Regions from separate parts of the Streptomyces sp. NPDC018031 genome, predicted to be linked through region 2. Evidence: riboswitches for the same ligand, from Rfam matches in the RefSeq annotation. Region 2 holds a riboswitch; each other region holds the start of a gene.
The links. A riboswitch is a leader RNA that binds a small molecule or an ion and turns the genes downstream of it on or off. The one in region 2 is predicted to bind cyclic di-AMP.

Region 1 (10,157 bases), on a different contig from region 2:
CGGTCCGGCACCCGGCGCAACCCCGCGGTCCGGCAGCTGCCGGCGCACGCCGCCCGGCAGCCCACCGGGCCTCGCCTCCCGGCAGTCGACCGCACCCTCCGCCCGCGGCGGTCGGCGAGCCGGCCGCACCTTCCGCCGGGCAGCCGGCGAGCCCGACGCACCCCAGCCCGGGCCCTTCAAACGCCCCGGCACGTGGCACGCGGCCCGCGCGGAGACGATCGGTCGGGCCCCCGAGGTGGCCGGGGCCCGCACGGAGGCGACCGGGCCGGCCTCCGTGCGGGCGACCGGACCGGGGTCTGCGCGCGGGGCGCACCGGCCGGGAATCCCAACCCGCCCCCCGGTGTTCCCCCAACGACACCGAGCGGACGCCATCCGAGGGGGAACCCGTCATGAGCGACCAGCACACCACCGCCCACCGCGTCGAGGTCGTGCGCGGCTCGCAGCGCGTACGGGTCGAGATCGCCGGCCAGGTGGTCGCCGAGTCCACCCGGCCGCTGCTGGTGCACGAGACCGGCCTGCCGGTCCGCTACTACCTGCCCGTCCAGGACGTGGACCTGAGCCTCTTCGAGCCCACCGCCCACCACACCGTCTGCCCCTTCAAGGGCACCGCCTCGTACTGGTCCTACACCGGCCCGGGCGGGACGCACCGCGACGTCGTGTGGGCCTACCCGGACCCGATCCCCGCCGTCGCCGAGCTCAAGGACCACCTGTCCTTCTACGACACCGTCGCCGACATCGCCGTCACCGGCGATTCCCCCGCTCCGCCACCCGCCTGACCACCCGTCGGCGGAACGCCGAAGTGCCCGGCCCGCACGGTGGCGGACCGGGCACTCCGGACTACGGCACGTCGGCCGTCAGGACGTCGGCACCTCAGATGCTGACGCCGTGGGCGCGCAGGTAGGCGATCGGGTCGATGTCGGAGCCGTAGCCGGCACCGGTGCGGACCTCGAAGTGCAGGTGCGGGCCGCTGCTGTTGCCGGTGGAGCCGGACAGGCCGATCTGCTGACCACCGGAGACGGTCTGACCGGCGGAGACGGACAGCGACGACAGGTGGGCGTACTGGCTGTACTTGCCGTCTGCGTGGCGGATGACGACCTGGTTGCCGTACGAGCCGCCCCAGCCGGCCGAGACGACCTCACCCGGGCCGATGGCCTTGACGGTGGTGCCGGTCGGGACCGGGAAGTCCGCACCGGTGTGGTAGCCGCTGGACCAGGCGCTGCCGGCCTGGTGGTACGGGGTACCCAGGACCAGGTTGGCGACCGGCGCGGTGAAGCCGGAGGCGGACGGCGCCTCGGCCGGGGCGGCGGCGGGCTTCGCGGCCGGCTTCGGGGCCTCCTGCTTGGGGGCCGCGGGCTTCGGGGCCTGCTGCTTCGGGGCCTCGGCGGTCAGCGCCAGCTCCTGGCCCGGGAAGATCAGGTTCGGGTTGCCGCCGATGACCTCGCGGTTCGCGTCGTACACGGCCTTCCAGCCACCGTCCACGTCGTGCGACTCGGCGATCTTGAACAGGCTGTCACCGCGGACCACGGTGTACTCGGAGCCCTCGGCCGGCTTGGTGGCGGGGGCGTCCTGCTTCGGGGCGGCCTTCGGCGCGGCGGCCACCGGCTTGGGGGCGGGCTTCGCCGGGGCGGGAGCCGCCTCCTTCTTCTCACCGTCGGGGGAGATGGCCGGGGCCGGCCCGCCCTTGGTGAGGCCGGCCTTCACCGAGCACACCGGCCAGGCGCCGGGGCCCTGCTCGGCCAGCACCTTCTCGGCGATGGCGATCTGCTGGTCCTTGGTGGCGAGGTCGGCACGCGGCGCGTAGTCCAGGCCGCCGAACGCCGCCCAGGTGGACTGCGTGAACTGCAGGCCACCGTAGAAGCCGTTACCGGTGTTGATGCTCCAGTTGCTGGTGCTCTCGCACGCCGCGACCTTGTCCCAGGTCTCGACGGAGGCGGCGCTCGCCGAAGTGGCGCCGACGAAGGGAAGGGCCACACCGGCACCGCCCGCGGCGAGCGCGAGCGAGACCTTGGCGATACGGCCGGGGTTATAGCGACGGTGACGTCCGCGAGACATAGGGGTGTTCCTCTCCTACGCCTGCGAGGTGAGCTGTCGGGTTCGGGCTGGAGTTGCCCGGCCGCGTCCTGAGCAGCGGTCATCCCACCGCAACGCGTCTTCACCCCAAGCCGGCCGTGCGAATGCCCGGTCCGGCACTTACCTGGTTCCCCCGCTCCTGCCGTGATGCGTCGTGGGATCCGCAACCGGCGGCAGGATTAGGCGCTCCGGTTACAGGCTCCCGAGCAGTGATTGCCGAAGGGAGCGGGCGCCACCGTAATCAGAACGAATTCGCCGCCACAAGCCACGTGACCTGCGTCAAAGATCCATTCTCCGAATTACTTCCGCTTTACGTCACGCTGCGCTCCGGATCTCTTCCGTACCGAAATGGAGATCTTGCACAATGGCGTCCTGGAAAAGCGCCCGGTAATCGACCTGACGCAAAGTGCGCGGGACGCGACGGAGCGGTCACGGGTTGACGCCCCCGTCCGTGACCTCCCTCACCCGGGCCAGCTATAAGGGCATGAGTCATTAAAAGTCCGTTTTGTGTCAATGAGTTGGGCGCCGCGCCGCCCGATCGATGGACAAAACGCCCATCCGTTCCCGCCGCTCCCGGCCGCGGCGCCTCCGACTGCCGGGTTCACCGCTCGCCTGCCCGCGACCGGGCAGCTGTGGCAGAGTTGGCCCGGGCTTCGGCCCGAGGGCCCGCGGATCCTCGCAGACGACCCTGCCCGGGGCCCTCGTCCGGGTGAAGGGGGCCGTGTGGCGCGGGTGATCGACGACCGTTTCGAGCTGCTGGCGCGGCTCGGCGGCGGCGGCATGGGAACCGTGTGGAAAGCGCGTGACCTGGCGCTCCACCGCGAAGTGGCACTCAAGGAAGTGCGCCCACCCGACCCGGGACTCGCCGAGTACGACCCCGAGGCCGCCCGCGCCCTGCGCGCCCGCGTCCTCCGGGAGGCCAGGGCACTCGCGCGCGTGGACCACCCCAACGTCGTCACCATCCACCACATCGTGGACGGCGGTGAGCATCCCTACCCCTGGCTCGTCATGGAACTCGTCACCGGTGGATCGCTCCAGGACCGGCTCGACCGCGGCCTGCTCGCGCCCGCCGAGGCGGCCCGGGCCGGCCGCGGGATGCTGGACGGCCTCCGCGCGGCACACGCGGCGGACATCCAGCACCGCGACATCAAGCCCGCCAACATCCTGCTGCGCCCCGACGGCCGCCCGGTCCTCACCGACTTCGGCATCGCCGCCGTCCTGGACTCCACCGTCCTGACCGCCACCGGCTCGATCATCGGCACCCCCGACTACATGGCACCGGAACGCGTCGCCGGCCAGGACGGCGGGCCCGCGGCCGACCTGTGGTCGCTGGCCATGACGCTCTACGTGGCCGTGGAGGGGCACAACCCGCTGCGCCGCGGCAACACCCTGGCCACGCTCGCCGCCGTCCTCAGCGAGGACGTCCCGCCGCCACGGCACGCCGGACCGCTGACCGGAGTGCTGACATCGGTCCTGGTACGCGACCCGGACCGGCGCCCGGACGCGCCGACCCTGGACCGGCTGCTGGCCGAGGCCGAGGCCGCCGCGATGGCCGCGGCCCGGCCGGCCCACGCGTCCCCCGACGCCCCCGTCCCGGACCCGCCCGGCCCCACCGGCCCGCGACCCCCCACCCAGCCGGCCACCGCGCCCGCCTCCGCCGCCCCGCCGCCGCCCGCGCCCGCCCCGCCGCGGCCCGCGCCCGCCTCGCCGCCGCCCGCGCCCGCCCCGCCGCCGCCCGCCTCCGCCGCCCCGCCGCCGCCCTCGCCGGCCCGGCCGCCGACGGCCCGGCTGCGCCACGGGCGGGTCTACGCGTCGGCGCTCGGCGCGCTGGGCGTCGTCGGCGTCCTGCTGTGGACCCTGCTGCCCTGGGGCGACCCGGGCGGCGGAGAGGCGGAAGGCCGCACACCCCGCAGCCCGGGCACCTCCGGCACACCCGGCGGCGACCCGGCCGGCGCCTCCGGCGGCAGCGGCACCCCCGGTGGCAAGAAGATCACCATCGGGGTCAAGTTCGACCAGCCCGGGATCGGACTCAAGACCCCGGACGGCCGGCACAGCGGCTTCGACGTGGACGTGGCCACGTACATCGCCAGGCAACTGGGCCACGACCCCCGCGACATCGAGTGGAAGGAGGCCCCCAGCGCCGACCGCGAACGTCTGCTGCAACGCGGCGAGGTCGACTTCATCGTCGCCACCTACGCCATCACCGACGCGCGGGCCACCAAAGTCGACTTCGTCGGTCCCTACCTGGTCGCCCACCAGGACGTGCTGACCCGCGCGAACGGCCCGTCCGTCGACAAGCCCGCGGACCTGAACGACAAGAAGCTCTGCTCGGTCACCGGCTCCCTCCCCGGACTCAACATGAAGACCAAGTTCGCCCCCCGGGCCCAGCTCCTGGAGCGCGACACCATTCCGCAGTGCCTGGCCGGACTGGCGAACGGCGAAGTGGACGCCGTCACGGCCGACGACGCCGTACTCGCCGGCTGGGCCGCCCGGGAGCCCGGCACTTACGAGCTGGCCGGCCTGGAACTCACCTACGAGCGCTACGGCATCGGCGTTCCCAAACGCAGCGACCTCAGGAACGGAATCCGCCAAGCGCTGCGGAAAATGACGGCGGACGGGGCCTGGGACACGGCGATGACCGAGAATCTCCCCCTCCTTCGGGCCGAAGCCCCGCCCCAGCAATAACCCCGCCGGAACCCTCGCGTCGGACCGTCGCACGATTCCCGGACATCGGCCGCTGTCGGGCCGCGGGAACCATGCCGCAAACGCGCAATGGTGAACCTGCGGACGGCCTTTCGGAGGGTCCGGGGGTCACTCGGTCCGCGACCGCTTCCGGAGCCCGCGGGAACCGAGCCGATTCGCTTTCCGGTCCTGCCTCACCCGACCTCGCGGGAGTCGGTCCCCCGCGCCTCCAGGTTCCAGGCGACGACCTTCCGGGGGTGGACGCGAATGATGTCCCGGCTGAAGTAGTCGGGTGCCACGGGTGGCACGTCGACGGTCAGCACCTCGGCCCGGCCCCTGATCTCGACCCCGCGCCCCCACCCGCCCGCGACCGGGTCATCGGCCGGAGCCAGATCGTCGACCAGCACGGAGACGTCGGGACGGGCCTGCGCGTTGCGGTACTTCCGGCTGCGGGCCATGTCGGGCCCACCGATGTCGATGGTGCCGTCGTCGTTGAGCCGGAAGCCCACCGGGCGGACCTGCGGACCCCCGTCGGGTCCGATGGTGGCGAGCCGGGCCAGCGGCTGGGCGGCGAGGTACTCGCGCTCCTTCTCAGTGAAGATCATGCGGCCGACCCTAGAAACTCAACCGCGGTCGAGGTCAAGGCCGCCGAGGCCGCCCGCCGCGACTGCCGCGGCCCTCCCGGAGCCACGCCCGCCCCCGCACACCGCCTGTGCGTGATCACCCTCATGAGACGGCCGGCAGCCGCATCCGGCCGCGAATACGCAAAAGACCCCGCTTCAGCTGACTCGCTGATCGCGGGGTCTTCCGGCACTTCTCGCGAAGTGCCCCCGGCAGGATTCGAACCTGCGCACACGGCTCCGGAGGCCGGGAGAGCTCAAGACGCCCCGAACCGGTTGACCTGCGGCGGAGTGCCTGGCTGGCCCCGCTCACAGCAAGATCATCACGCCATTATGACGTGGCCGTCTGTCGCGGCGCTCCGGGCGGGCGGTAGCGTCGACGGCATGATCTCGGGCGATGGCGGGGCCCCGAACGGGGCGACGGAGTTCACAGAGGAGAGCGCGAGGGGGGTCCTGGGAGAGAGCTGCCTCGCGGCTGGACTCAACCCCGCGGGTGCTGAGCTGCTGAGGCTCGGCTCCAATGCTGTCTACCGCCTCGCATCCGCGCCAGTGATCATCCGCATCGCCAGAGACCCCGACAGCCTGAAAGAGATGCAGCGGGCGGTCCGCGTCGCCCGGTGGCTGGAGACGGAGAGCTTTCCCGCGACCCGGGTGCTGCCCGACGTCCGTCAGCCGGTGCTGGCCGGTGGCAGGGTGGTGACCTTCTGGGAGAGCGCCCAGGAGCGCGAGGAGTACGCGACCCTCAATGAGCTCGCCAAGCTCTTGCGGCGGCTGCACTGGCTGGAGGAACCGGAGTCGCTGGGCCTGCCGTACTTCGACCCCTTCGCCCGGCTGGGTGCTTCACTGCGCCGGCTGGACGGCGTCGCAGAGGAAGACCGAGCCTTTCTCGAAGATCGCGCCACCAAGCTGCACAAGGAGTACGACCGGCTCGACTTCGTACTCCCGTTCGGGATGATCCACGGTGACGCGAACATAGGGAACGTAATCCGGCACCGAACCGGCGAAGCGATCTTCATCGATCTCGACGGCTTCGCGCTGGCTCCGCGAGAGTGGGATCTCATCCTCACCGCGATCTATTACGACCGCTATGGCTGGCACACGCGGAGTGAGTACGAGTCCTTCGTCTACCACTACGGGTTCGACCTGATGAATTGGCCGGGCTATCCGGTCCTCGCCGACCTCCGGGAACTGATGATGGTCGTCTGGCTTGGCCAGCAGGTGACGACGAGCACCAAATCCGCGGAGGAGTTCGCACGACGGCTGAACGCCTTGAAGACGGATGGCAGCCGCCGGGACTGGCGACCCTTCTAGCGGGAGCGTTGCCCGACGACTCTGTCAGTCGCGCGCCACAGCCGCTGATCGGACGCCTGCTCGTAGAAGTCGCGGATAGCGGCTGATTCGCCGGCCTCCGCCAGGTGCTGACGGAATTCGGCGAGATAGCTCACGCACCGAGCGGACCTGAGCTGTTCGCCAAGATCAAGCGCGTCCAGCGCCACCCGGCAGGCTTCCACGGGCTCACCGGCGCGGAGGTGGGCGTCGGCCAGGACCATGGTGGCGAAGAAGTCGCTTCGGACGTGGTTCCCGCTCATCGCGTTCTCGGCGTGCGCGACGGCTTGCCGTGCGCTGTTCACATCGCGGAAGCAGTGGGCGGCCTCGGCCGCAAGCTCGGCCTCGTCGAAGTAAGTGATCCACTCCGGCTCGTCGCTGCTGTTGCGGCTCTCCATGGCCTTGCTCGCCTCCGCGAGCGCGAGCTCGCACGCCCGGGTATCGCCGGTACGGGCCAGGGCGCGGGCCTCCATCGCGTGGAACTGAGCCATGAGCGTCGGAGTCGCGACTCCCGAGATGCCCATCCGCGCGGCGCGGGCCAGGGTGGCCGCCTCCGTGAAGTGACCGAGGAAGGTGGCCTGGTGGCTCATGGCAGAGAGGATGCTCCCCGCCAATCGGCGGTCGTTGCCGTCCTGGGCGAGGCGAAGGGCCTGGAGAAAGTAGCGCTGGGCAAGGCCGTGGTGGCATGAGTCGTACGACATCCACCCGGCCAGGAGCGTCGCCTCCGCGACTGTGGCAAACAGCGCGCGCCCTACGGCTTCCGTGTACTGGCCGGTGAGCAGGGGCGCGACATCTCTGCTCAGGTACTGGATGACGGAGTGACGAGCGTGTTCTCCTCCGAACTGGTCATCCAGCTGGGCGAACATGGTGCTGGTCGACCTGATGACGGCCACGTCGGCCAACCCGACACGAACGGCGCCCGTACGCGGAGGCGCGGGGAAGCCAGGCTCTGGCGCAACGAGCCACCGAAGAGACGCTTCGCTCCAGGCGGGTTGTGACGGCTCGGCAAGTACCAGCGGCTCGTAGCCATGGAGATCAGCACGCCACAGTTGGTCGACGGCGATGAAGGCTGCCTCGGGAGTCGGCGAGTAGCGGGCTTCGAGAAGCCGGGCATCCTGCCCCGTGAGGTGATTGAGACCGAGTTGTGCGGCGGTCATGCCCAGGGCCTCGCAGATCAAGGGGCCGTAGAAGTCATCCGGAAGGCTGTGCCCGTTCTCCCAGCTGGCGATGCGCCGCTTCACGCTGGCGTCGGTCGGCAGGGCCGCCCCTTGCCGCCCTGCGGCAGATCTCAGCTCACTCACCAGGCGCAACTGACCCCACCCGCGGGACTTCCGGGCGTCGCGCAGAAGCGTGCCGAAGGGCTGGGTCGAGTCCGTGGTGCTCGCCTCCTCCAAGGCGGGTTGTGCCGGTGGCCTTCCCCTGAATGTACGGAATCAAAGGCGCTCTTGGGGCCTGTATGTCATCAGCGGACTCCGATGCGTGAGGTGACGTGGGATGACACGCCTGCACTGGAGGCGTCACCCCTCGTCACCTCTCATCATCTGCCCAGCTCAGAGGCCCGGGCCCGACTCTGGTTGCACGGCGGCTGGCCAGCCGTCATAGAGCGAGCGAGGTGAGATTGCCGTGCAGTTGATGACGAAGCGGGGGATGCAATGGCTGTCCGCAGCGGCGGACGATCCGGAAGTGTGCCGAGCGGCCTGGGCAGGTGACCCTCGTCGGCCGGTCACCCTGTCGACCGGCCGTTACTTCGACGTCGTGGTGATCGACCAGCGGATCGGCATGGAGACGTTCGACCAGCTCGACCGGCAGGGAATGCCCATGGGGCCCGTGATGGTCGACTGGGGAGCGCATCAGGTCGGGTTCTTCCTCCCGTCCCGTTCCCGGGCGCGGTTCGTGACCATGCTGGAGTCGGAGGTGGCGACACCGCCGAAGTACCGCTATCTCGACACGGGCTCTGTCGTCGTGGCCCCGGGACCCATGCCGTTGAGCGGCGACCGCTACGCATGGCTGCGAGCCCCCATAAGGCGTCCGGAGGCGAATCCGTCACGGGTTGCCGCGCTGGCTGCCATGTTCGTCGCCTCGGCTGCCCTGGTGGCACGGGCGGACCGATACGGGCAGGAACAGAAGTCTCTGACCGCGGCGGCTTCGGAGGCTGGGGACTCGCAGCAGGGGCCGGCCCGTGCGTGAGGGAAGCGGAGAGCCGTCCGACGCGGCGAGGTGGTCGCCGATCGACAGCCGTGAATGGTACGCGGCCCGCGACGCGGCGGCGGCTCTACGGGATGTGTTGATCGCCGCGGGCATGGAACGCGAGTTCCCTTACCTGCGCGCGGACATCAACGCGTTCGGACAGGGCTTCATCGAACTCGGCCGCATCTCGCCGGAGGTGGCCAAACGTCTCGCGGAACTGCTGCAGCGCGCACTCGACTGCCAGGAATCCTCTGAAGCCCGCAGCAACTGCGGCAAGCCCAGCAACCAAGCTGACTGACTTCTAAGCGAAGGGTGGAAGGCATGACTGACCCCAGAGGCGTTTGCGCGAAACGAGCGGAAGCCCTGGTGCCCGGGGTGCCGTATGTACGCGGCTGGTCGGCAGCAAAGCAGGGCGCAGATGCCCTCGCGGGCCAGCTCCAGGCGCTCGGCCTGGACGCGGACTTCCCCGGACTCAGAGCCGACGTGAACATTAACGGTGACGGCATCGTGTGCCTCGGCGCGGTCAGGCCGGAGGCGGTACAACTCCTCGTCCGGCTGCTGGAGACGGGGTTAACGGCGGAGATGGCACTCGAGTCCAACCGGACTGAGGCGGCATGAGGGCGGTCCTGATGGAAGTCCTGACCGTCTATGCGAGCACTGTCCGCCGGGGCGACATCGTGAACATCGAGCGTACTCAGTTGCGTGTCCGCGACATGCTCGCGCTGCACGGTGGCCGGAAGCGGCTCTTCCTCGACAACGGTATGACCGTGGTGCTCGACACCGAAACGCCCTTGATAGCTCGGCGTGCAGCCGTGGTGCGGATCACGTCCTGAAACCTGTGTAGCAACCCATGGCGACCGAATCGGGTTAGGGTCGCGATCTCTCTTGACTGGATGCAGAGCCCCGTGTGGTGCCGCTGAGCAGTGGCCGCCGTGCGGGGCTTCGCCATGCTGATAGCCGTGGTTCTGTGCCGACCACAGTCGGTTAGGACTGGCGGGAACAGTAGTTCCCAGGAAACCTCCAGTGCGCCATGGCTGACAGCCGCAAGCTACTAGCTGATGCAGATAGAGCGTGTTCGGTCTCATCGCTGTGCGGGCCCTCAGCTTGGGAAGCTGCGATCATTTGTGGCTGGGTGGGGCGCTGACCTGGTCCTACGCCTGGCGCGTCCCCCGTCGGACTCAGCGTCCTTACCGTGACTCCCCGATCGTCCCCGCTCCATCTGGTGCGCTCGTGGTGGGGCGCACAGACGAACGAGTGCGCGGCACTGCGCCG
Region 2 (10,157 bases):
GGCGAGCAGCACGTCGATGTCGGCCGCGGCACCGGTCTCGTCGATGTCGTCGTAGTGCGGGACCCGGCCCGGCTCGGCGGACTGCGCCCGCCACCGGGCGTACCGGACGGCCTCGGCGAGCGCCCGGACGGCGCGTTCGGCGGCCGGGTAGGCGGGGATGCGGGGCACGGCGGGCCGGTCCCCGGTCGCCGCCGGGCCGCCGGCCGCGGTGGTGCCCCCGGCGTCGCCGCCGGTGCCGGCCGCGCCGGGGGCGGCCGCCACGGCCGGTCCGGATCCGTCGGGGGTGCCGGCCGCGCCGGGGGCGTCCGGTGTCCCGCCGTCGGCGGCGAGCGCCTCCGGCAGCCCCGGGATCTCCAGGTGGACGACCGCGACCGGCTTGTCCGCCCCCGCCTCGGCGGCCGCCCTGCGCACCGCGCCGGCCAGCTCGGCGGCGGACGGCTCGCCGACCCAGGGCATGGCGTTGACGACGACGGCGTCGCAGCCGTCGTCGGCCAGTGCCGCGCGCAGCGCGCGGTGGTAGTCGGCCGGGCCGGCGGCGGTGGTCAGGTCCTGGGGCGGCAGCGGGCTCAGCCCCTCGGTGCGGCACGCGTCGTAGGTGAGCAGGCCGAGGGACTCGGAGTTGCCGAGGATGGCCACCCGCGGGCCGGCCGGCAGCGGTTGCGCGGCCAGCAGCAGCCCGGTGTCGGCGAGCTCGGTGACGGTGTCCACGCGGATCACCCCGGCCTGGCGGAGCAGGTCGGTGACGGTGGCGTCGGGGATCTGGGTGGTGGCCACGGCGTGGCCGGGCGGCGCGCTGCCGCTGTGCCGGGAGCCCTTGACCACCACCACCGGTTTGGCCGCGGCGGTGCGGCGGGCGAGGCGGGTGAACTTGCGCGGGTTCCCGATGGACTCCAGGTACATCAGGGCGATGCCGGTGTGCGGGTCGTCGTGCCAGTACTGCAGCAGGTCGTTGCCGGAGACGTCGGCGCGGTTCCCGGCGGAGACGAAGGTGGACAGTCCCACGAGCCCGGCACCGCGCCGGTGGAGCCCGGACAGCAGGGCGATCCCGATGGCCCCGGACTGGGTGAACATGCCGACCCGGCCGGGCAGCGGCAGCTCCGGGGAGAGGGAGGCGTTGAGCCGGACGCCGTCCGCGGTGTTGATCACGCCGAAGGCGTTGGGGCCGATCACCCGCATGCCGTAGGTGCGGGCCTGGCGGATCAGCTCGCGCTGCCGGTCGCGGCCCCGGCCGCCTGACTCGGCGTAGCCGGAGGAGACGACGACCAGTCCCTGGACGCCGTGTTCACCGCAGTCGGCGACGACGGACGGGACCTGTTCGGCGGGCACCGCGACGATCGCCAGATCGACCGGTTCGGCGATCTCGCGGATGGAGCGGTGGGCCGGGACGCCTTCCGGCGCCAGCTCGGCCAGCCCGTCCTCGAAGGCGTGGTTGACCGCGTACACCCGGCCGGTGAAGCCGCCGTCGAGCACGTTGCCCAGCACCGTGCGGCCCACCCCGCCGGGGCGGCGGCCGGTGCCGATGACGGCCACCGAGCCGGGCGCCAGCAGGCGCTGCACGGACCGGGCCTCGGCCCGCTGCTCCCGGCCGCGCATCACGGCGAGCGAGCGGTCGGTGGGTTCGAGGTCGAACTCCAGGCGGACCACGCCGTCCTCGAAGCTGCGCTGCTGGGTGTAGCCCGCGTCGGTGAACACCTTGATCATCTTGGTGTTGGCGGGCAGCACCTCGGCGGCGAAGCGGCGGATGCCGCGTTCCCGGGCGACCGCGGCGATGTGCTCCAGCAGGGCGGAGGCGACGCCCCGGCCCTGGTGGGCGTCCTGCACCAGGAAGGCGACCTCGGCCTCGTCCGGCGGCGGCCGGTCCGGGCCGCGGCCGCCGCCCCCGTCGGGGTTCCGGCGCGAGGAGACCGGCAGCCCCCGCTCGTCGATGCGGTCGTAGCGGACGGTGGCGATGAACTCGTCGCCGATGGTGGCGGCCAGGCCGACCCGGTCGACGTAGTCATGGTGGGTGAAGCGGTGCACGTCCCGGTCCGACAGCCGCGGGTAGGGCGCGAAGAAGCGGTAGTACTTCGACTCGTCCGAGACGTGCTCGTAGAAGCTGACCAGGCGCTGCGCGTCGTCCGGGGTGATGGGACGGATCTGCGCGGTGCCTCCGTCGCGGAGCACCACGTCGGCCTCCCAGTGGGCCGGGTAGCTGTGGCGGTCCGGATCTGACGCGGTCTCCATGGGGCCAGGGTAAGCGCCGGGGCGGACGGCGACACCGGTCCGGATCCGGTCGCGTCAGGGCCGGTCCGGCGCGGCGGTCGGGCCGGTCCGGATCCGGTCGCGGCGCGGGCGGGCCCGGAGGGTGGGCCGCCTCGCGGCCGCCGCCGCGGCCCGGCAGGCTGTGCGGAAAGTCCGTCTCGGACCACCACCGACCACATGAGAGACTGGTCTAGACAACTAGTAACGACCTGAAGGGCTACACCATGGTTGAGCGCCGCGTCACCGTCGGCTGGGCCGAGGGCCTGCACGCCCGTCCCGCGTCGATCTTCGTCCGAGCGGCGACCGCGTCGGGCGTCCCGCTGACGATCGCGAAGGCCGACGGCACGCCGGTCAACGCCGCGTCCATGCTCGCCGTCCTGGGCCTGGGCGCCCAGGGCGGCGAGGAGATCGTCCTGGCCTCCGAGGACGACAACGCCGAGGCGGCCCTCGACCGTCTGGCCAAGCTCGTCGCCGAGGGGCTCGAGGAGCTTCCGGAGACGGTCTGAGCCGAGCGTCCCGGCGCGCCGCGGGCATGCCGCGGTCCCGTGGCACCCGTACCTCCGGCGGTACGGACCCGGTCGGCGACACGGCGAGGCCGCGGTACCCCACAGGGCACCGCGGCCTTTCTGCTGGTCATTCCCGGCGGCAACCGGGCAGGACATTCCGCCGGGAATTACCTTCGGTGTATCCGCCCCCGGTATATCGGGCGGTTGTTACTTCCGATCGCAGACCGTGTTTACGGCGTGTTTCGGCCCGCTCACCGGAAAGGCCGGCGCAGCCGGTATTCCGCCATTTCCCGCTCGGCGTGCGCGGCGGCCAGCGAGCGGGCCCGCTCCGCGTCCTGCCGGGCCACCGCGTCCAGCAGCGCGCCGCGCTCCCCCCAGGACCGTGCCGCCCCGGCGGTGCCCGGCTCGCCGCGCCCGGCCCCGCGGGACGGCGGGCCCGGCACCGGCCGGGACGGGTCCACCGCGTACAGCCAGTCGGTCTTGCGGCGCAGCTGGACCAGCAGCCCGGCCAGCCCGGGGCTGCCGGAAGCCTGCGCCAGCGTCTCGTGGAACCAGTCCCCCAGGGCGCGCAGCTCCCCCGACTGCCCGCGCTCGGCACGCTCCTTGCCGAGCCTGACCAGGCCGCGCAGCACCTTGAGATGGGCCTCGGTACGCCGCTGCGCGGCCCGGGCGGCGCCCAGCGGCTCCAGCAGCACCCGGATGTCGAGCAGATCGGCGACCTCGCGCTCGGAGGGCCGCGCGACGCAGGCCCCGGCGTGCCGGCGGGTGGTGACGAACCCCTCCGACTCCAGGGTCCGCAGCGCCTCGCGCACCGGCACCCGGGAGACCCCGTAGCGGCGCGCCAGCACCTCCTCGGTCAGCCTGCCGCCCGGCTCGTACACACCGGAGACGATGTCGTCGCGAATCGCGGAGCACACCGCGTGTGCCGAAATCCGGCGACCGCTGTGGACCGCGGTGGTATCGCCGCTCATTTCCGGTCCCGCATGGTCGAAACCTCCGCATTAATCGCCGCGAAACGCGATCGATCGACGTGTGTGTTCGACGACTCTATTCCAGACGGCGGGAATTTCGGTCGGCAACCGGGATTTCATGGATATCTTCTGGCCAGGCGGACCTGGCGGGATACCGGCGGGCGGGACACCGGACCGGGCGGCGCGGGGCGGCCGCGGAACGCGCGTGGGCCCCGGCCGGACGGCCGGGGCCCACGCGGTGCGGCGGTACGCCCGGGGGCGTACCGGCGGAAGGATCAGACGTTCACGCCGTGCGAGCGGAGGTAGGCCAGCGGGTCGATGTCCGAGCCGTACTCCGGGCTGGTGCGTGCCTCGAAGTGCAGGTGCGGGCCGGTGGAGTTGCCGGTGCTGCCGGCCAGGCCGATCTGCTGCCCCGGGGTGACCGTCTGGCCGACCGTGACGGAGAGGGCCGACAGGTGGCCGTACTGGGTGTAGGTGCCGTCGTTCATCTTGATGACGACGTTGTTGCCGTAGGCGCCACCGTAGCCGGACTCCACGACGGTGCCCGAACCCACGGACCGCACCGAGGTGCCGGTGGAGGCGTGGAAGTCGATGCCGGTGTGGCTGCCGGAGGACCACAGCCCGCTGGTGGCGTGGTACTGGGTGGAGACGTAGGAGCCCTCGACCGGCAGCACGAAGGTGTTGAGGCGCTTGCGCTCGGCCTCCCGTGCGGCCCGCTCCCGGGCCTCCCGCTCGGCCTTGGCCTTCTTCTCCGCCGCCTCGGCCTTGCGCTTCATCTCGGCGGCCTTGACGGCCGCGGCCTTGCGGGCCTCCGCCTTGGCGGCGGCCTCCTCGGCGGCCACCTCCTGGCTGACGGCCTGGGCGTCGATCTGCTCGGCGATGTCGTCACCGATGACGATCGCCTGGTTCAGGCCGGTGTCCTCGAAGCGCGAGGAGTCGTCGGACGCGGCGAGCGCCGGAGAGGCCAGGGTCGCGACGACGCCGGAGGCGGCGAGCGTGGCCATGCCGGCGACGTTGGCACCGGTGCGGACGGCGCCGCGGGGACGGCGGTGTTTCCCGGTGGGACGGGTGAACGCCATGGTCCGGCGTACTCCTTTCCTTCCTTCTCGCCTACCGGGTTAGCTGACGGGTTCGGAGCAGGAAGGTCTCCTACGGGTCCCTCGTGAGAGGCACCCGATTCACCCCTGGGGATGGTGGGTCCCCGGCTCCCTGGGACGCGTGCCCCGGGGACTCGGCGATGACTGTCCGGGCCGCGGGTGCGACGCAAACTGACGAACAGCCGGATCGAAGCTAGACGGACGATCTTTTGAACACCAAACGGATCACGATTTTTGTTGCCCTCGCCACAGGGCAGAAGCGCTGTCTCACCAACAAACCGGACACCGGAGGCGGATCTTCCGCCCGATGGGCCAACGGCGTGGCGGGCCGATCGACATGACGGGCGGCCGGGCGGCGGATGCGGAACGGCGCCCCGGGACGGGCGGGCCCCCAGCCGGTGACCCGGCACCGGAGGGGGCGCACACAGCCGGGGGCCCCGGCACCGGAGTCACGGTGCCGGGGCTCCCGGGGGAGACCGCCGCTGATCGGCCGTCAGCCGCTGACGACCTTCACCTCGCCGATGCCGAGGGCGCGGACCGGCTCCTCGATGACCGAGGCGTCACCGACCAGCACGGTGACCAGCCGGTCGACCGGGAACGCGTTGACCGCGGCCGCGGTCGCCTCGACCGTGCCGGTCTCCGCGAGCCGCGCGTACAGGTGGGCCTGGAAGTCGTCCGGCAGGTGCTGCTCCACCTGGTCCGCCAGAGTGCCCGCGACGGCGGCCGCGGTCTCGTACTTCAGCGGGGCGACGCCGACCAGGTTCTGCACCGCGACATCGCGCTCCTCGTCGGTCAGCCCCTCCTCGGCGAGGGTGCGCAGCACCTTCCAGGTGTCCTCCAGTGCCGGGCCGGTCACCTCGGTGGCCACCGAGCCGGAGATGGCCAGCATCGCCGCGCCGGTGCCCTCCGGGGTGGACCGCAGCACCTGGCCGAAGGCGCGCACCCCGTAGGTGTAGCCCTTCTCCTCCCGCAGCACGCGGTCCAGGCGGGAGGTGAGGGTGCCGCCGAGGCAGTAGGTGCCGAGCACCTGCGCCGGCCAGACCCGGTCGTGCCGGTCGGCGCCGATCCGGCCGATGAGCACCTGGGTCTGCACCGCGCCGGGGCGGTCCACGATCACCACGCGGCCGGTGTCGTCGGCGGTGATCACCGGGCTGGGCCGCTGCTCCGCCGGACCGCCGGTCCAGGCGCCCAGCGTGTCGGCGAGCGCCTGGTCCAGGTCGACGCCGGTCAGATCGCCGACGACCACCGCGACCGCGCCGGCGGGGCGCACATGGGCCTGGTAGAAGGCGCGCACCGCGGCGGCGTCGATCCGCCGCACGGTCTCCTCGGTGCCCTGGCGCGGCCGGGAGTGCCGGGCGTCGGCCGGGAACAGCTCCCTGGAGAGCGCCATCGACGCCCGGCGGGCGGGGTTGGCCAGCTCGTGCGGGATCTCGTCGAGCCGGTTGGCCACCAGCCGCTCCACCTCGCCCTCGGGGAAGGCGGGGGCGCGCAGCGCGTCGGCGAGCAGCCCGAGGGCCTTGGGCAGCCGGGACGCCGGGACCTCCAGGGAGACCCGGACGGCCGGGTGGTCGGCGTGCGCGTCGAGGGTGGCGCCGCAGCGCTCCAGCTCGGCGGCGAACTCCTCGGCCGTGAGCTTGTCGGTCCCCTCGGACAGGGCACGGGCCATGATCGTGGCCACCCCGTCGAGGCCGGCGGGCTCGGCGTCCAGCGGCGCGTCCAGGTTGATCTCGACGGCGACCACCTGCTGACCGGGGCGGTGGCAGCGCAGCACGGTCAGACCGTTGGGCAGGGTGGCGCGCTCCGGGGCGGGGAAGGCCCACGGCTTGGCGGAACCGGCCTGCGGCTGCGGGTGGAACGTCATGGTGGTGGCGGTGTCGCTCACTGGGCCGACTCCCCTTCTTCCTCGTCGGCGGCCTCGGCGCCGGTCTCGGCATCGGCCCCGGCGGGCCCGGTGGGTTCGTAGACGAGCACCGCGCGGTTGTCGGGGCGCAGCCGGGCCGCGGCCACCTCCCGCACCTCGTCGGCGGTGACGGCGAGCACCCGGTCGACGGCGGTGAGCGCCAGCTGCGGGTCACCGAAGAGCACGGCGAACCGGCACAGTTCGTCGGCGCGCCCGCCGACGGTGGCCAGCCGGTCCAGCCACTCGCGCTCCAGCTGGGCCTGGGCGCGCTCCATCTCCTCCGGGGTGGGGCCCTCGGCGGCGAACCGGGCCAGTTCCTCGTCGACGGCGGACTCGATGTCGGGCACCTCGACACCGGCGGACGTCTTCACGTCGAGCCAGCCCAGCGACGGCGCGCCGGAGAGCCGGAGCATGCCGAAGCCGGCCGCGACGGCGCTGCGGTCGCGGCGTACCAGGCGGTTGTGCAGGCGGGAGGACTCCCCGCCGCCGAGCACGGTCAGCGCCAGGTCGGCGGCGTCCGCCTCACGGGTGCCGTCGTGCGGCAGCCGGTAGGCGGCCATCAGGGCGCGGGAGGGCACCTCCTCCTCGACGACCTCGCGCAGCTGCTCGCCGATGACCTCGGGCAGGCTGCCCTCCCGGGGCGGCTGCTTGCCGTCGTGGGACGGGATCGAGCCGAAGTACTTCTCGATCCAGGCCAGGGTCTGCTCGGGATCGATGTCGCCGACGACCGCGAGCACCGCGTTGTTCGGCGCGTAGTAGGTGCGGAAGAAGGCGCGGGCGTCCTCCAGCGAGGCGGCGTCCAGGTCGGCCATCGATCCGATGGGCGTGTGGTGGTACGGGTGCCCCTCCGGGTAGGCCATGGCGACCAGCCGCTCGAAGGCGGTGCCGTAGGGCACGTTGTCGTAGCGCTGGCGGCGCTCGTTCTTCACGACGTCCCGCTGGTTCTCCAGGCTCTCCTCGTCCAGCGCGGCCAGCAGCGACCCCATGCGGTCGGCCTCCAGCCACAGCGCCAGCTCGACCTGGTGGGCGGGCATCGTCTCGAAGTAGTTGGTGCGTTCGAAACTGGTGGTGCCGTTGAGGGACCCGCCGGCGCCCTGCACCAGCTCGAAGTGGCCGTTCCCCTTGACCTGGGCCGACCCCTGGAACATCAGGTGCTCGAAGAGGTGAGCCAGGCCGGTACGCCCCTTGACTTCGTGGCGCGAGCCGACGTCGTACCAGAGGCAGATCGCGGCGACCGGGGTCAGGTGATCCTCGGAGAGCACCACCCTCAGGCCGTTGGCCAGGCGGTGCTCGGTCGCTGTCAGGCCGCCGGAACCGGCCTGTTGCGTGGCCGTGTGACCCATGGGCATGTACGTCCCTTCGATCGCGTGCTGATGCGGTAGCGAAGCGGTGTGTCGATACAGTCCTGTCACTCTATGCAAGCGGGCCGACATCTGGCGAAGTTCCCGGGCCCGATGTCCCCCCGGGGCGGGGGGTGGTCGGCGTTGTCGGTGCGTCGGTCCACAATGGTCGGCATCAGAACCAGCATCGGCAGTTGAAGGAGCCGCAGCCGCGATGGCCCGCCGCAGCACGAAGACCCCGCCACCGGAGGACTTCGAGGAGCGCATCCTCGACATCGACGTCGTCGACGAGATGCAGGGCTCCTTCCTGGAGTACGCCTACTCGGTCATCTACTCACGGGCCCTGCCCGACGCCCGCGACGGGCTGAAGCCGGTGCACCGGCGCATCCTGTTCCAGATGAACGAGATGGGGCTGCGCCCGGAGCGGTCCTTCGTGAAGTGCGCCCGGGTCGTCGGCGAGGTGATGGGCAAGCTGCACCCGCACGGCGACGCCTCCATCTACGACGCCCTGGTGCGGATGGCGCAGCCCTTCTCGATGCGGCTGCCGCTGGTCGACGGGCACGGCAACTTCGGATCGCTGGGCAACGACGACCCGCCGGCGGCGATGCGGTACACCGAGTGCCGGATGGCCTCGGCGACCTCCCTGATGACGGAGTCGATCGACGAGGACACCGTCGACTTCGCGCCGAACTACGACGGCAGCGAGCAGGAGCCGGTGGCGCTGCCCGCCGCCTACCCGAACCTCCTGGTCAACGGCGCCTCCGGGATCGCGGTCGGGATGGCCACCAACATGCCGCCGCACAACCTGGGCGAGGTGATCGCGGCCGCCCGGCACCTGATCAAGCACCCGGGCGCCGACCTGGACACGCTGATGCGGTACGTCCCGGGCCCGGACCTGCCCACCGGCGGCCGGATCGTGGGACTGGGCGGCATCCGGGACGCGTACGAGACCGGACGCGGCACGTTCAAGATCCGCGCCACGGTGTCGGTGGAGGACGTCAGCGCGCGCCGCAAGGGCCTGGTCGTCACCGAGCTGCCCTTCGCGGTGGGCCCGGAGAAGGTCATCTCCAAGATCAAGGACCTGGTGGGCGCCAAGAAGCTGCCGGGCATCGCGGACGTCAAGGACCTCACCGACCGGGAGCACGGGCTCCGGCTGGTCATCGAGGTGAAGAACGGCTTCAACCCGGAGGCCGTGCTGGAGCAGCTGTACAAGCTGACGCCGATGGAGGAGTCCTTCGGCATCAACAACGTCGCGCTGGTGGACGGGCAGCCGCTGACGCTGGGCCTCAAGGAGCTGCTGGAGGTCTACCTGGACCACCGCTTCGAGGTGGTCCGGCGGCGCAGCGAGTTTCGGCGCGGCAAGCGGCGCGACCGGCTGCACCTGGTCGAGGGCCTGCTGGTGGCGCTGCTCGACATCGACGAGGTCATCCGCATCATCCGCTCCAGCGAGAACGCGGCGGAGGCCAAGCAGTCGCTGATCGAGCGCTTCTCGCTCTCCGAGATCCAGACCCAGTACATCCTGGACACCCCGCTGCGCCGGCTGACCCGGTTCGACCGCATCGAGCTGGAGTCGGAGCGCGACCGGCTGCGCCAGGAGATCGAGGAGCTGACCCGGATCCTGGAGTCCGACGCGGAGCTGCGCAAGCTGGTCTCCTCCGAACTCGCCTCGGTCGGGAAGAAGTTCGGCACCGAGCGGCGGACGGTGCTGCTGGAGTCCGCGGGCACCACGGTCGCCGCGGTGCCGCTGGAGGTGGCGGACGACCCGTGCCGGGTGCTGCTGTCCTCCACCGGGCTGCTGGCCCGTACGGCGACCGGCGAGCCGCTGCCCGACGAGGGCACCGGCAAGCGCGCCAAGCACGACGTGATCGTTTCCGCGGTACCGGCGACCGCGCGGGCCGAGGTCGGTGCGGTGACCTCGGCGGGCCGGCTGCTGCGGCTGGCGGTGATCGACCTGCCGATGCTGCCGGAGACGGCGGGCCCGCCCCAGCTGGCGGGCGGCGCGCCGATCTCCGAGTTCCTGACGCTGACCGACGGCGAACGGCTGGTCTGCCTCACCACGCTGGACGAGTCCTCGCCGGGCCTGGCGATCGGCACCGAGCAGG
Region 3 (10,157 bases), on a different contig from region 2:
CGGACAGCGGTGTACCCGCCCCCGTGGGGCGGCCTGCCCTACGGGCAGCATCCGGCGAGCCGTCCCGGCCCGTACTTCCCGGCCGCCCACCCCGGCACCCCGTACGCCGCACCCCTCCTCCCGGGCACCCCGTACGCCGCACCCCTCCTCCCGGGCACCCCGTACGCCACGCCCCTCCACCCCGGCGCCCCGTACTACGCGCCCACCCACCCGGGCAGCCCGTACGCCACGCCCACCCACCCGGGCAGCGCGTACCTCGCGCCCATGCACCCGGGCAGCCCGTACACGACGCCCACCCACCCGGGCAGCCCCTACCCCGCAGCCGCCCACCCCGTCGCGGACGCCGGCGCTCCCCAGCCGCCCGGCGCCCCCCAGCCGCTCGGCGGCCACGCCCCCGCCGCCCCCGCCGCCCCCGCCGCCCCGGCAGCGCCTCAGCCGCCGGGCGCCGCGCACGCTCCGGACAGCGAGGGCCACCCCGCGCCCCCGCCCCGCCGGACCGGGCCCGAGGATGCCGCGCCGCCGCCCGGCGGCGAACGGGCGGCCCCACCCGCCCCGTAGCCCCCGGGCCCACGCCGCCGGACCTCCACCACCCCCGCCCCTGCCCCACCGCCGGGGCCGCCACCACCGCGAAGCCGCTGCCCGTTCCCTGGAACCCCGGCCCCGGAAATTCTCTGTAACCTTTCGCGGCCCCCAGGCGTGCCCTTAACGGGAGCGAGAAAGCACAGCGCCTGGAGGAGGGCGCGTGGGGGGTCATCGGGGGACACATGTCGGCACCAACAGCACCATCAGCGTCGGACTTCGACCAGTTCTACACCGCGACGGCGAAGCGGCTCGTCTCGGCGGTCTATGCCGCCACCGGCGACCTCGCCGAAGCCGAGGACGCCGTGCAGGAGGCGTACGCCCGGGCCTGGCAGCGCTGGGACCGGCTCATCGCGGAGGGCGACCCCACACCGTGGGTCCGCACGGTCGCGCTGCGGCTGGCCGTCAGTTCCTGGCGCCGCGCACGCAACCGCATGCGCGCGCACCTGCGGCACGGTCCACCCGGCGACCTGCCGGACCTCGCTCCGGACCGGGTGGCGCTGGTGCACGCCCTGCGCGGACTGAAAACCGACCAGCGGACCGCCGTCGTCCTGCACCACCTGCTCGACCTGCCCATCGAGCAGGTGGCACGGGAGACCGGCGTCTCCGAAGGCGCCGTACGCACCCGGCTCAGCCGGGCCCGCAAAGCCCTCGGCTCCCACCTCGGCGACCTCGGCCACCCGTCCCCGTACCCCACCGCCCGCCCCCCGAAGGAGGTGCCCACCCATGGTTGACCTGGAAGAGCGACTGCGTGACCTGGCCCGCGCCGCGGAACCCTCCATACGGCTGGCGGGACCGGAGGCCGCACGGGCCAGGGGCCACCGGCGACGCGCGCGCAAGCGTGCGGCCCTCGCCGCTTCCGCCGTGTTCACCGCGGCGGCGATCGCCATCGGTTCCTGGCAGCTGACCCCCGGCGACGACCCCACCCGTACGCTGCCCGCCGCTCCTCAGCAGTCGGCACGGACACCGGAGGCCGTCCCCGACATCCCGGAGAAGGCCCTGCTCCCGCCGAGCGCGCTGCCGTTCGACGCGTCCGCGCGCTGGAAGACCGCCCGCACCACCACCGACAGAGCGGCTCCGCTGCTCGACCTCGGCGGCGGCTGCCGCTTCACCGGCCTCGACTCCGACGCCGGGCCCACGCCCTCGGCGCAGCACGCCCGCTCGTACACCGGCCGGGAGAAGGAGCAGCAGGCCACCCACACCATCAACGCCTACCCGGACGAGGTGGACGCCGTCTCCGTCGTCTCCTCCCTGGAGCAGGCCCTCACCCAACGCTGCGGCCTCCAGTCGAAACCCGGCTCCCCCGACGACTCCGACGGGTCCGGCGGCTCGACCGCAAAACCGCTCGTGAAGACCTTCACCGGATCCGCCGGCCAGGCCCCGAAGAACAGCCAGGTCGTCCTGATGCGCTCCGGCAACCATGTCGCGGTCGTCCAGGAGCAGGGGGCCGGCCTCGGCAACGAGTACACCGACGGCGTCTCGACCCACTGCATGTCGGTATCGCTGTGGCGGCTCCGGCCCTCCGAGACGCCCTCCCCGCCGCCGTACCGGTACAACCCGGAACTCGCCCAGACGCGTTGCTGACCCGACCGCCCCACGACTTCCCGCAGAGGCCCACCATGCGTCCCATACGTCCGCTCCGCCCGGCCCGGATCCTCATCGCGTCGGCACTCGCCGTCACCGCGCTGGCCGGCTGCCAGTCCTCCTCCGGCAAGGCCGCCGCCTCCGTCGACGCGGCCGACGCCAAGCCGGCCGTCATCTCCGTCACCCCCGGCCCGGACGGCCGGGCCACCGCCCCGGACAGCACGGTGGCGGTCACGGTGGAACACGGCACGCTCACCGACGTCGAAGTCACCTCCGGCACCTCCGGGGCCGCACCGCTCACCGGCACCTGGACCAAGGGCAAGAAGGGCTGGCGCTCCGACCGCACCCTGACCCCCGGCGCGACCTACACGCTCCGGGCCACCGCCACCAACGCCGCCGGAAAGAGCACCACCGAGCGCTCCACCGTGCGGGTCCGCGAGGCCACCCTCTTCAACGGGGTCAACGTCACCCCCGCCGGCAACAAGGTCGTCGGCGCCGGCCAGCCCGTCTCCATCGCCTTCGACCATCCGGTGAAGAACAAGGCGGCGGTCGAGCGCCGGCTCTCCGTCTCCACGACGCCCAGGACCGAGGGCTCCTGGGGCTGGGTCCGCGACCCCCTCACCGGCGTGGAGCGCGTCGACTGGCGTCCCAAGACGTACTGGGCCAAGGGCACCAGGGTCACCCTCCGCGCCAAGCTCAGCGGCGTCGACACCGGCGACTCCCGCTACCTCCGCCGCGACGTGACCAGCACCTTCTCCATCGGCACCGTCCGCGTCTCCAAGGTCGACCTGAAGAAGCACACCATGACCGTGTACGAGGACGGCCGGCGGATCCGCACCATCCCGATCTCCGGCGGCTCGCCCAGCTACCCCACCTGGAACGGCACCATGGTCGTCCTGGACAAGGCCCCCATGGTCAACATGACCAACACCTCCGTCGGCATAGCCGACCCCTACGACAAGGACGTGCCCTGGGCCGTCCACCTCACCACCTCGGGCACCTACGCCCACGCCGCCCCCTGGAACGAGGGCAAGGGCTACTTCGGCAACTCCAACCAGAGCCACGGCTGCGTCGGCATGTCCGAGAAGGACGGCAAGTGGTTCTACGACCGCGCCGTCCGGGGTGACCTCGTCGAGGTCACCGGCTCCACCCGCCAGACCGTCCCCACCGGCAACGGCTACGGCGACTGGAACCCCTCCTACGAAGACTGGAAGCAGCTCAGCGCGCTCGACTGAGCCATCCGCGCCGCCCCTCCCGGGCACACCGCGGACGTGGCCGCCGGACCTCCATCGTCCTGGCGGCCACCCGCCGCGAGCCGCTCCCCCGTCCTACGCCGCTGTCACGCCCGGCCGGCCGCTTCGGTGTTCGGGAGGTCCGGCAGTGGCCTGCTCATGAAGAGTGCCACCTCGCCTTCCGAGGCCGTGCCGGTGTACAGGGTCGTGTCCAGGCCGCAGAGGGTGAAGCCCATGCGCTCGTAGGCGCGGATGGCGGGGGCGTTGATGTTGGTGACCTCCAGCCAGACGGTCCGGGCGCGCCGGGACAGGCCGTAGGCGACGGCGTGGTCCATCAGTTCGCGGGCGATGCCGTGGCCTCGGTCGGTGGGGGCGACGGCGATGTCGCGGATGGTCAGGCGGGCATTCCAGGGCTCGTGGTCCACCACGACGAAGCCGCAGAGGCGGTCGCCGTCGACCGCGACCACGGTGTGGTCCGGGACATCGTCATCGTCGTCGTCCTCGTCGTCGGGGAAGTGCTTGGTGAGGGGCGGGTCCACCGGGGTGGGGTGGACGGTGAAGCCGGTGGGGCCGGCCGTGACCTGGTAGGCGGCGTCCGTGGTGAACGAGTTGTCCAACGTGCCGAGTTGCTCCAGGTCGGCCTCGGTCGCCGGACGGTAGGTGTAGCGGGTCGAGGTCACGGGTGGCTCCCTTGCGGTTCGGGGTGGCGGCGGTCTCTGTTGCCGTAACGACGGCGGGATGTGACCGGGCCGTGGAGAAAACCGGCGCCGGATGCGGTCGAATGGCCCTACGACTGTTCATACGTACAGAGGGAGAGGTTGGTTGCCATGGCCGGCATTCCGGCAGGGGTAGTGGCCGCGGGTGGGCTCGTCGGCGGGTACGGCGTCGCGCGCTGGACGAAGAAGCGGCCGCTGGGCGGCGTGGCGCTGGCGGCGGCCGGGGCGGTGGCCGCGCGGAGCTGGCGGGCGAAGGCCGGGACGGGCACCGCGGCGGCGCTGAGCGGGCTGTACGTCGCGGCGTTCGCCGGGTCGCATCCGCTGGCCAGGAAGGTCGGTGCCTGGCCGTCGGTGTTCGCCGTGGCCGGTGCGGTGGCCGCCGCCTCCTGGGCCGCGGCGGACCGGCGCGGCTGAGCCGCCGGACCGGCGCCCGGGCGGCCCCGGGCGGGCAGGGCCACGGCGGAGCCAAGCCCCCCTCGGCGGCCGGGTCCGGGCGAGCAGGGCCCGGGCGGCCGCCGGGGACGGGCCCCCACCCCGCCCCGGGCCCGGCCGCCCGGGTGGGGTCCCTCAACGAGGCGGGGGTTACTCCGAGGCCGTGGTGAGGGCGGCCAGTTCGGCGTCGGTGAGCTTCAGGTCGGCCACGGCGAGCAGTGCCGGCAGTTGGTCCACGGTGCGGGCGCTGGCGATGGGGGCGACGACGGTCGGCTGGGCGGCCAGCCAGGCGAGCGCGACGGTGGCCTGCTCGGCCCCGTGCGCCGCGGCGATCTCGTCGAGAGCGGCGAGCACCTTGCGGCCGCGTTCGGTCTCCAGGTGCTTGGCGGCGGAGGCCGAGCGGGCGCTGTCCACGGTGCTGCCGGGCCGGTACTTGCCGGTGAGGAAGCCGGAGGCCAGGCCGAAGTAGGGCACGGTGGCGATGCCGTGCCGGGCGGCGACGGCGGCGAGTTCTCCCTCGTAGGTGTCGCGGGAGACCAGGTTGTAGTGCGGCTGGAGGGCGACGTAGCGGGCCAGTCCTTCCGCTTCGGAGAACTTCAGGGAGGCTTCCAGCCGGTCCGCGGAGAGGTTGGAGGCCGCGATCTCGCGGACCTTGCCGGTCTTCACCAGGTCGTCGAGCGCGGTGATGATCTCCTCCACGGGCACCGACGGATCGTCGAAGTGCGTGTAGTAGAGGTCGATGTGGTCGGTGCGCAGCCGGGCCAGGGACTCGTCGGCACCGCTCTTGATGGCCCGCGCGGTGAGGCCGCGCGGGTCGGGGTAGCCACCGCCCACCTTGGTGGCGATCACCATCTCGGCCCGGTTGCCCCGGGCGGCGAGCCAGTTGCCGATGACGGTCTCGGACTCTCCGCCCCGGTTCCCCGGCGCCCAGGCGGAGTACACGTCCGCGGTGTCGATGAAGTTGCCGCCCGCGGCGGCGTAGGCGTCCAGGACGGCGAAGGACTCGGCCTCGTCCGCGGTCCAACCGAAGACGTTGCCGCCCAGGGAGAGCGGGTGCACCGCCAGCGCTCCGAGCGGCCTCCGGGCCGCCTGCCCGGTCCGCCGCTGCCCTTGGGTGTGCTTGTCGTTGTCAGCCATACCCCGCTTCAGCGCGGCGGCCTGGGCGGATATTCCACCGCCGGGCGCGCGGCGACAGCGGGTGGCGGTGGCGGTTGGCGGTTGGCGGTTGGGGACGGTCTCCGGTGCCGGTCGGCGCCAAGGGGCGGGCAGGTGCCGGTCACGACGGACTGCTCGGGGGGCCGGCGCGGGTACTTGAGTCAGCGGCCGGCGCGGGTACGGGAGGTGCCGACCGGCGCGGGTACGGGAAGGCGCCGGGGCGCGGGGAGGGGTCGGGCCAGTGGCGTGGGGAGAGCGAGGCAGCGGCGTCGGTGCCGGTCGGCCCCGGTGCCGGTCCGGACCGGCGGCCCTGGTGTCAGGGGGGGGAGAGAGCACCAGGGCCACCGGCGTATCGGGGTGGGGGCGGTGAGTGGGACGAGGTCAGGGGTTGAGGCCGTGCTCGCGCAGCCAGGCCAGCGGGTTGATCGGGGAGCCGCCGCCGGGGCGGACCTCCAGGTGCAGGTGCGGGCCGGTCACGTTGCCGGTGGCGCCGACGCGTCCGATGACCTCGCCGGCGGACACCGAGCCGGACGTCCGGACCATCGAGGAGAGGTGGCAGTACCAGACCTCGGTGCCGTCATCGAGCGTGAGGACGATGCGGTAGCCGTACGCACCGGCCCAGCCGGCCTCGGTGATGGTGCCGCCGTGCACCGCCTTGACCGGGGTGCCGGTGGGGGCGGCGAAGTCCTGACCGGTGTGGTTCGCGGACCACATGTCGCCGGCCTCGCCGAAGGTCGAGGTGAGGGTGTACGAGGCCAGCGGGAGGGCGTACGCGGTGGCGAGCTTGGCGCGGCGCTCGGCCTCGGCCTTGCGGGCGGCCTCCGCCTTCCGCTCGGCTTCCGCCTCGGCCTTCCGCTGCGCTTCCGCCGCCGCCTTGCGCTCGGCCTCCGCCTCGGCGGCCTTCCGTTCGGCCTCCTCGTCGGCCTTCCGCTCCGCGGCGGCCTTCGCGGCGGCTTCCGCGGCGGCCTTGGCGGCAGCCTCGCGTGCGGCGTCGTCGGCGGCGTTCTGCTGGTGCTCGGCCTGCTGCATGATGCGGGCGCGCAGGGCCTCGCCCGCGTCGGTGGTCCCGTTGGCCCGGTCCTCGGCGGTGAGACCGGCCTGGGAGAAGGGCTGGGGGGAACCGGCGGGCTGCCCGCCGGAGGAGTCGCCACCGGCGAGGAGCGGTCCGATGCCGGGCAGTTCGCCCGCGTCGGGCAGCGAGTCCTGGATCTCGTCGGCGATGTGCGCGACGTCCGGCATGGATATCGGGGGGTTGGGACGGTCCTTGGCGGTCGCCATGCCGCCCGCGCCGACCGCGGCGATGACACCGACGCCGAGTACCGCCCCGCTGCGGGCCATGGTGCCGCGCTGCTTGGCGACGCGGTGCCGGCCGCGTACCGGGGCGAGGGAGTCGGCGGTGGGGTTCCACTCCTCCCACTCGGAGGAGGGGGCCACCGGGGAGGAGACCGTCTGGGTGTCGGTCCGCTGCGCGGCCGCCGTCCGTGGGCCCGGCCCGGGGTCGGCGCCCTCGGTCGGTCCGGTGGGGGTGCCGTACGGTGCCTCGTCAAGGGCAGACCTGTTGGACGCCACGGGGGCGCACTCCTTTCCTTCCCTCTCGCCTACCGGGTTAGCTGACGGGTTCGGAGCAGGAAGGTCTCCTACGGGCCGGGTTCGGCCCGATTCACCCCAAGGATGGTGGTTCCCCGGTTCCCTGGTACTGCTGGTGCCGTGGTGCATGCGGGATTCGGCGACGGCGCACGGTGCCGCCTCTTTGGCGGCTGGAACGACCGCGCTGCGTTATCGAACGTTAATAGACGGCGGGACGCTATTCCAAGCCGTTCCCCGGAATCCGTTGCCCTCGGGGAAGAATGTTCCGGGCATTACCGGGCAAACATCGGCGAGTTGCACAGCACAGGTGAACGCCCAGGAAACCCGACTTCGCTGATCGTGCGTCAATCGTTATGCGGAACGATCACGCCCGGTTGCTCTCCGTGATGCGCGGATGCGGGCAGTCGCGCCGGCGGCCCTGCCGGTACGCCGAGCGGCGTCGGCGCCTCGCCCCGCGTCGGCCGCTCTCCCTTCTCTCCGGCTTTCCTCCGGCCTGTGCCCGCACCCGCGCCCGGCGGCCCGGCGGCCCGGCGCGCAGCGCTGGATGGGGGCGCCGCCGTACGCCCACGTTCAGGCCCGTGCCGGGCATCGGAGGCTCCGGCCACGGGACGGGGCACCAAGGGACCCGAACGGAGGTGACGGAGGTGCCAGAGGTGACAGAGGTGACGGAGACAGGAGAGCGGGTGCGTGCCCGCCACGGGGTGGGGCACCGAGGGGCGGGGCACCGGGGCGGGGCGGGCGTGGGTGGCTCCGTGGCGCCCACCGGGGTACGTGGCGCCCCCGGGGTACAGGGGATCGCCGGACGCACCGGGCACGGCCGCCGACGCACGAGCAGCCGTCGGGGCACGGGGAGCCACCGGCTGCCGAGGGCACCGGGAGCGCCGGGCACGGAGAGCCACCGGGCCCCGGGAGCCGCCGGGGCGCGGCGCCGCTCGCACCGGGGTTCGGGTGATCACCGGTGCCGGGTGCCGGTCAGGGTCAGAGTTCGACGCCGCGTGCGCGGGCCCGTCGGTCGGCGGCCATCTCGGCCGATCCCTCGTCGAGGTAGACCTCGCAGACCAGCCGTCCGTCGCTGGTCAGGTTGTGCTCCAGTTCCCAGAGGGTGATCTCGTCCCCGCCGGCGAGCAGGAACGCGTGCTCGTAGAAGCGGCACCAGGTCGCGTCCGGGCCGCCGGTGCGCCGGCGCGGCTTCGGGGCCAGCGCGATGTCGTGCGCGAACGCCGTCTCCAGCAGCCGCCGGACCTCCTCGCCCGGGCGGTCCTCGTTCTCCGCCCGGCGCAGCACCCGCCGGGCGTGGTCGGCCGAGTTGTCCGCGACGTACGCCCGCACCGTCTCCACCGGCAGCGGGCCGCGCAGCAGTTGGTCGGGGAGCCAGAGCCGCTCCTCGTCGAACTCCTCCCAGCGGGCGCCGCCGGTGCGGTCGTGGGCCCGGCGCTCGGCCTGCACCAGGGTGTCCTCGTCGGCGTAGACCTCGTGCTGCGGGCCGTCGCCCGGGCCGGTGTTGTGCTCCAGCTCCCACAGCACGACGCTGCTGCCGTCCGGGAGGAGGAAGACGTGCCGGAAGGTGGTGTAGCCCAGCCGGGCGGGGGGTTCGTTGCACTGGCGGCAGGAACGCAGCTCGGTCTGGTGCATCAAGGCATCACGCAGCTGGGTGAGGACCGTCTCGTCGATCTCGAACCCGTTCTGGGCACGGGCCAGCAGCCCGTCGAGATGCTCGGCGGGGGTACCACCGACCTGTCCGTGCACCATGTCTCTCTCCTCCCGGCCAAATCGACACGCCGCGCCCCCCAGCGACACTTCGCGACTTACCGTAGCGGCGTCGACACGCGCTGCGTGCTGTGTTTCGAGGAAGCCGCGCCCTGACACGGCCTCTTCACTCACACCTGCGCCAGAAGAGTCGAATACATCACTCGAGGGGCTCGTGTGATCACACTTCCGGCCAACGAGGCAGCTCCTGCCGGGGATTACACGGATGCGGCCCGTCCGGATCCGCTTGTTCACGGCCTCGGTCCACGGCCGCGGCCGAGTCGGCATGAGCCCGGATTCCACCCGAAATCGACGCAGAGTCCGCCGCACATCTGTCCGGATCCGACGCTCCCCGTGGGACCGTGTCTCCCCGACGCCCCGGCGCCCCGGCTCCCCGGCTCCCTGGCTCCCCGGCTCCCCGGCTCCCCGGCTCCCTGCCGGAGCCTGCCGGCTGCCCGGCCGCGGGCCCGGGGGTGTGGGTCAGTCCCCGGCAGTGCCCTCGGGGCCCTCGGTCCCCTCGGTGCCGTCCGGTTCCGCCGCACCGCGCCGCGCGACGGTCGAGGTACGGCGCTTGACCACCGTGGCGGCCGCCAGTGCGCTCGCCGTGAAGGCCACCGTCATCACCCAGGGGCGGTCCAGGCAGTGGCCGGTGAGCCGGTCCAGCGAGTACCGGCCGGGGCCCGCGAGACCGATGCCCGCCGCCACGAAGCCCAGGAACGCCGGGTACTCGAAGCCGCCCTCGGTGACGAAGAACCCGGCGGGCGCGTGCACGGAGACCGCGCCCGCCATGGCGCCGGCCGCCGCCGCGCCGGCCGCGGGGGTGGCCAGCCCGGCCGCGAGCAGCGCCCCGCCGCCCGCCTCGCCGAGTCCGGCGGCCAGCGCGCTGTGCCGTCCCGGTGTGAACCCCATGTGCTCCATCGCGTGGGCGGTGCCGTCCAGCCCGTGGCCGCCGAACCAGCCGAAGAGCTTCTGCGCACCGTGGGCGAACAGCACGCCGCCGGTTCCGAGGCGCAGCGCGAGCAGTCCGAGGTCCGTGCGGAACGTCATCGACATGGCGGTGTCCATTTCCCGGTGCCGGTACGGAGGGCGGGGTGGCGCGGCGGGCGCGGTGCCACTCGCGTCCGTG

Region 1: linked by a shared signal. The riboswitch ahead of ACH4B3_RS01790 (transglycosylase family protein) and the one ahead of ACH4B3_RS06795 (M23 family metallopeptidase) in region 2 are both predicted to bind cyclic di-AMP.
Region 3: linked by a shared signal. The riboswitch ahead of ACH4B3_RS12480 (M23 family metallopeptidase) and the one ahead of ACH4B3_RS06795 (M23 family metallopeptidase) in region 2 are both predicted to bind cyclic di-AMP.

The regions. Positions count from the first base shown of each region.
Region 1 is NZ_JBIRFT010000001.1:421,778-431,934, reverse strand. It holds gene ACH4B3_RS01795 (DUF427 domain-containing protein) at 390-776, shown strand; gene ACH4B3_RS01790 (transglycosylase family protein) at 871-2,052, opposite strand; cyclic di-AMP (ydaO/yuaA leader) riboswitch at 2,058-2,266, opposite strand; gene ACH4B3_RS01785 (bifunctional serine/threonine-protein kinase/glutamate ABC transporter substrate-binding protein) at 2,794-4,755, shown strand; gene ACH4B3_RS01780 (PPOX class F420-dependent oxidoreductase) at 4,947-5,357, opposite strand; gene ACH4B3_RS01775 (phosphotransferase family protein) at 5,757-6,683, shown strand; gene ACH4B3_RS01770 (hypothetical protein) at 6,680-7,939, opposite strand; gene ACH4B3_RS01765 (bifunctional DNA primase/polymerase) at 8,331-8,885, shown strand; gene ACH4B3_RS01760 (hypothetical protein) at 8,878-9,183, shown strand; gene ACH4B3_RS01755 (hypothetical protein) at 9,207-9,503, shown strand; gene ACH4B3_RS01750 (hypothetical protein) at 9,515-9,718, shown strand.
Region 2 is NZ_JBIRFT010000002.1:100,540-110,696, reverse strand. It holds gene ACH4B3_RS06810 (GNAT family N-acetyltransferase) at 1-2,223, opposite strand, end outside; gene ACH4B3_RS06805 (HPr family phosphocarrier protein) at 2,466-2,747, shown strand; gene ACH4B3_RS06800 (GntR family transcriptional regulator) at 2,999-3,718, opposite strand; gene ACH4B3_RS06795 (M23 family metallopeptidase) at 3,994-4,797, opposite strand; cyclic di-AMP (ydaO/yuaA leader) riboswitch at 4,811-4,965, opposite strand; gene ACH4B3_RS06790 (M16 family metallopeptidase) at 5,309-6,676, opposite strand; gene ACH4B3_RS06785 (M16 family metallopeptidase) at 6,694-8,064, opposite strand; gene ACH4B3_RS06780 (DNA topoisomerase (ATP-hydrolyzing) subunit A) at 8,270-10,157, shown strand, end outside.
Region 3 is NZ_JBIRFT010000004.1:24,747-34,903, forward strand. It holds gene ACH4B3_RS12445 (PrsW family glutamic-type intramembrane protease) at 1-558, shown strand, start outside; gene ACH4B3_RS12450 (SigE family RNA polymerase sigma factor) at 765-1,313, shown strand; gene ACH4B3_RS12455 (hypothetical protein) at 1,306-2,163, shown strand; gene ACH4B3_RS12460 (Ig-like domain-containing protein) at 2,199-3,398, shown strand; gene ACH4B3_RS12465 (GNAT family N-acetyltransferase) at 3,503-4,075, opposite strand; gene ACH4B3_RS12470 (hypothetical protein) at 4,223-4,525, shown strand; gene ACH4B3_RS12475 (aldo/keto reductase) at 4,694-5,680, opposite strand; gene ACH4B3_RS12480 (M23 family metallopeptidase) at 6,080-7,267, opposite strand; cyclic di-AMP (ydaO/yuaA leader) riboswitch at 7,279-7,437, opposite strand; gene ACH4B3_RS12485 (DUF6227 family protein) at 8,264-9,034, opposite strand; gene ACH4B3_RS12490 (DoxX family protein) at 9,512-10,084, opposite strand.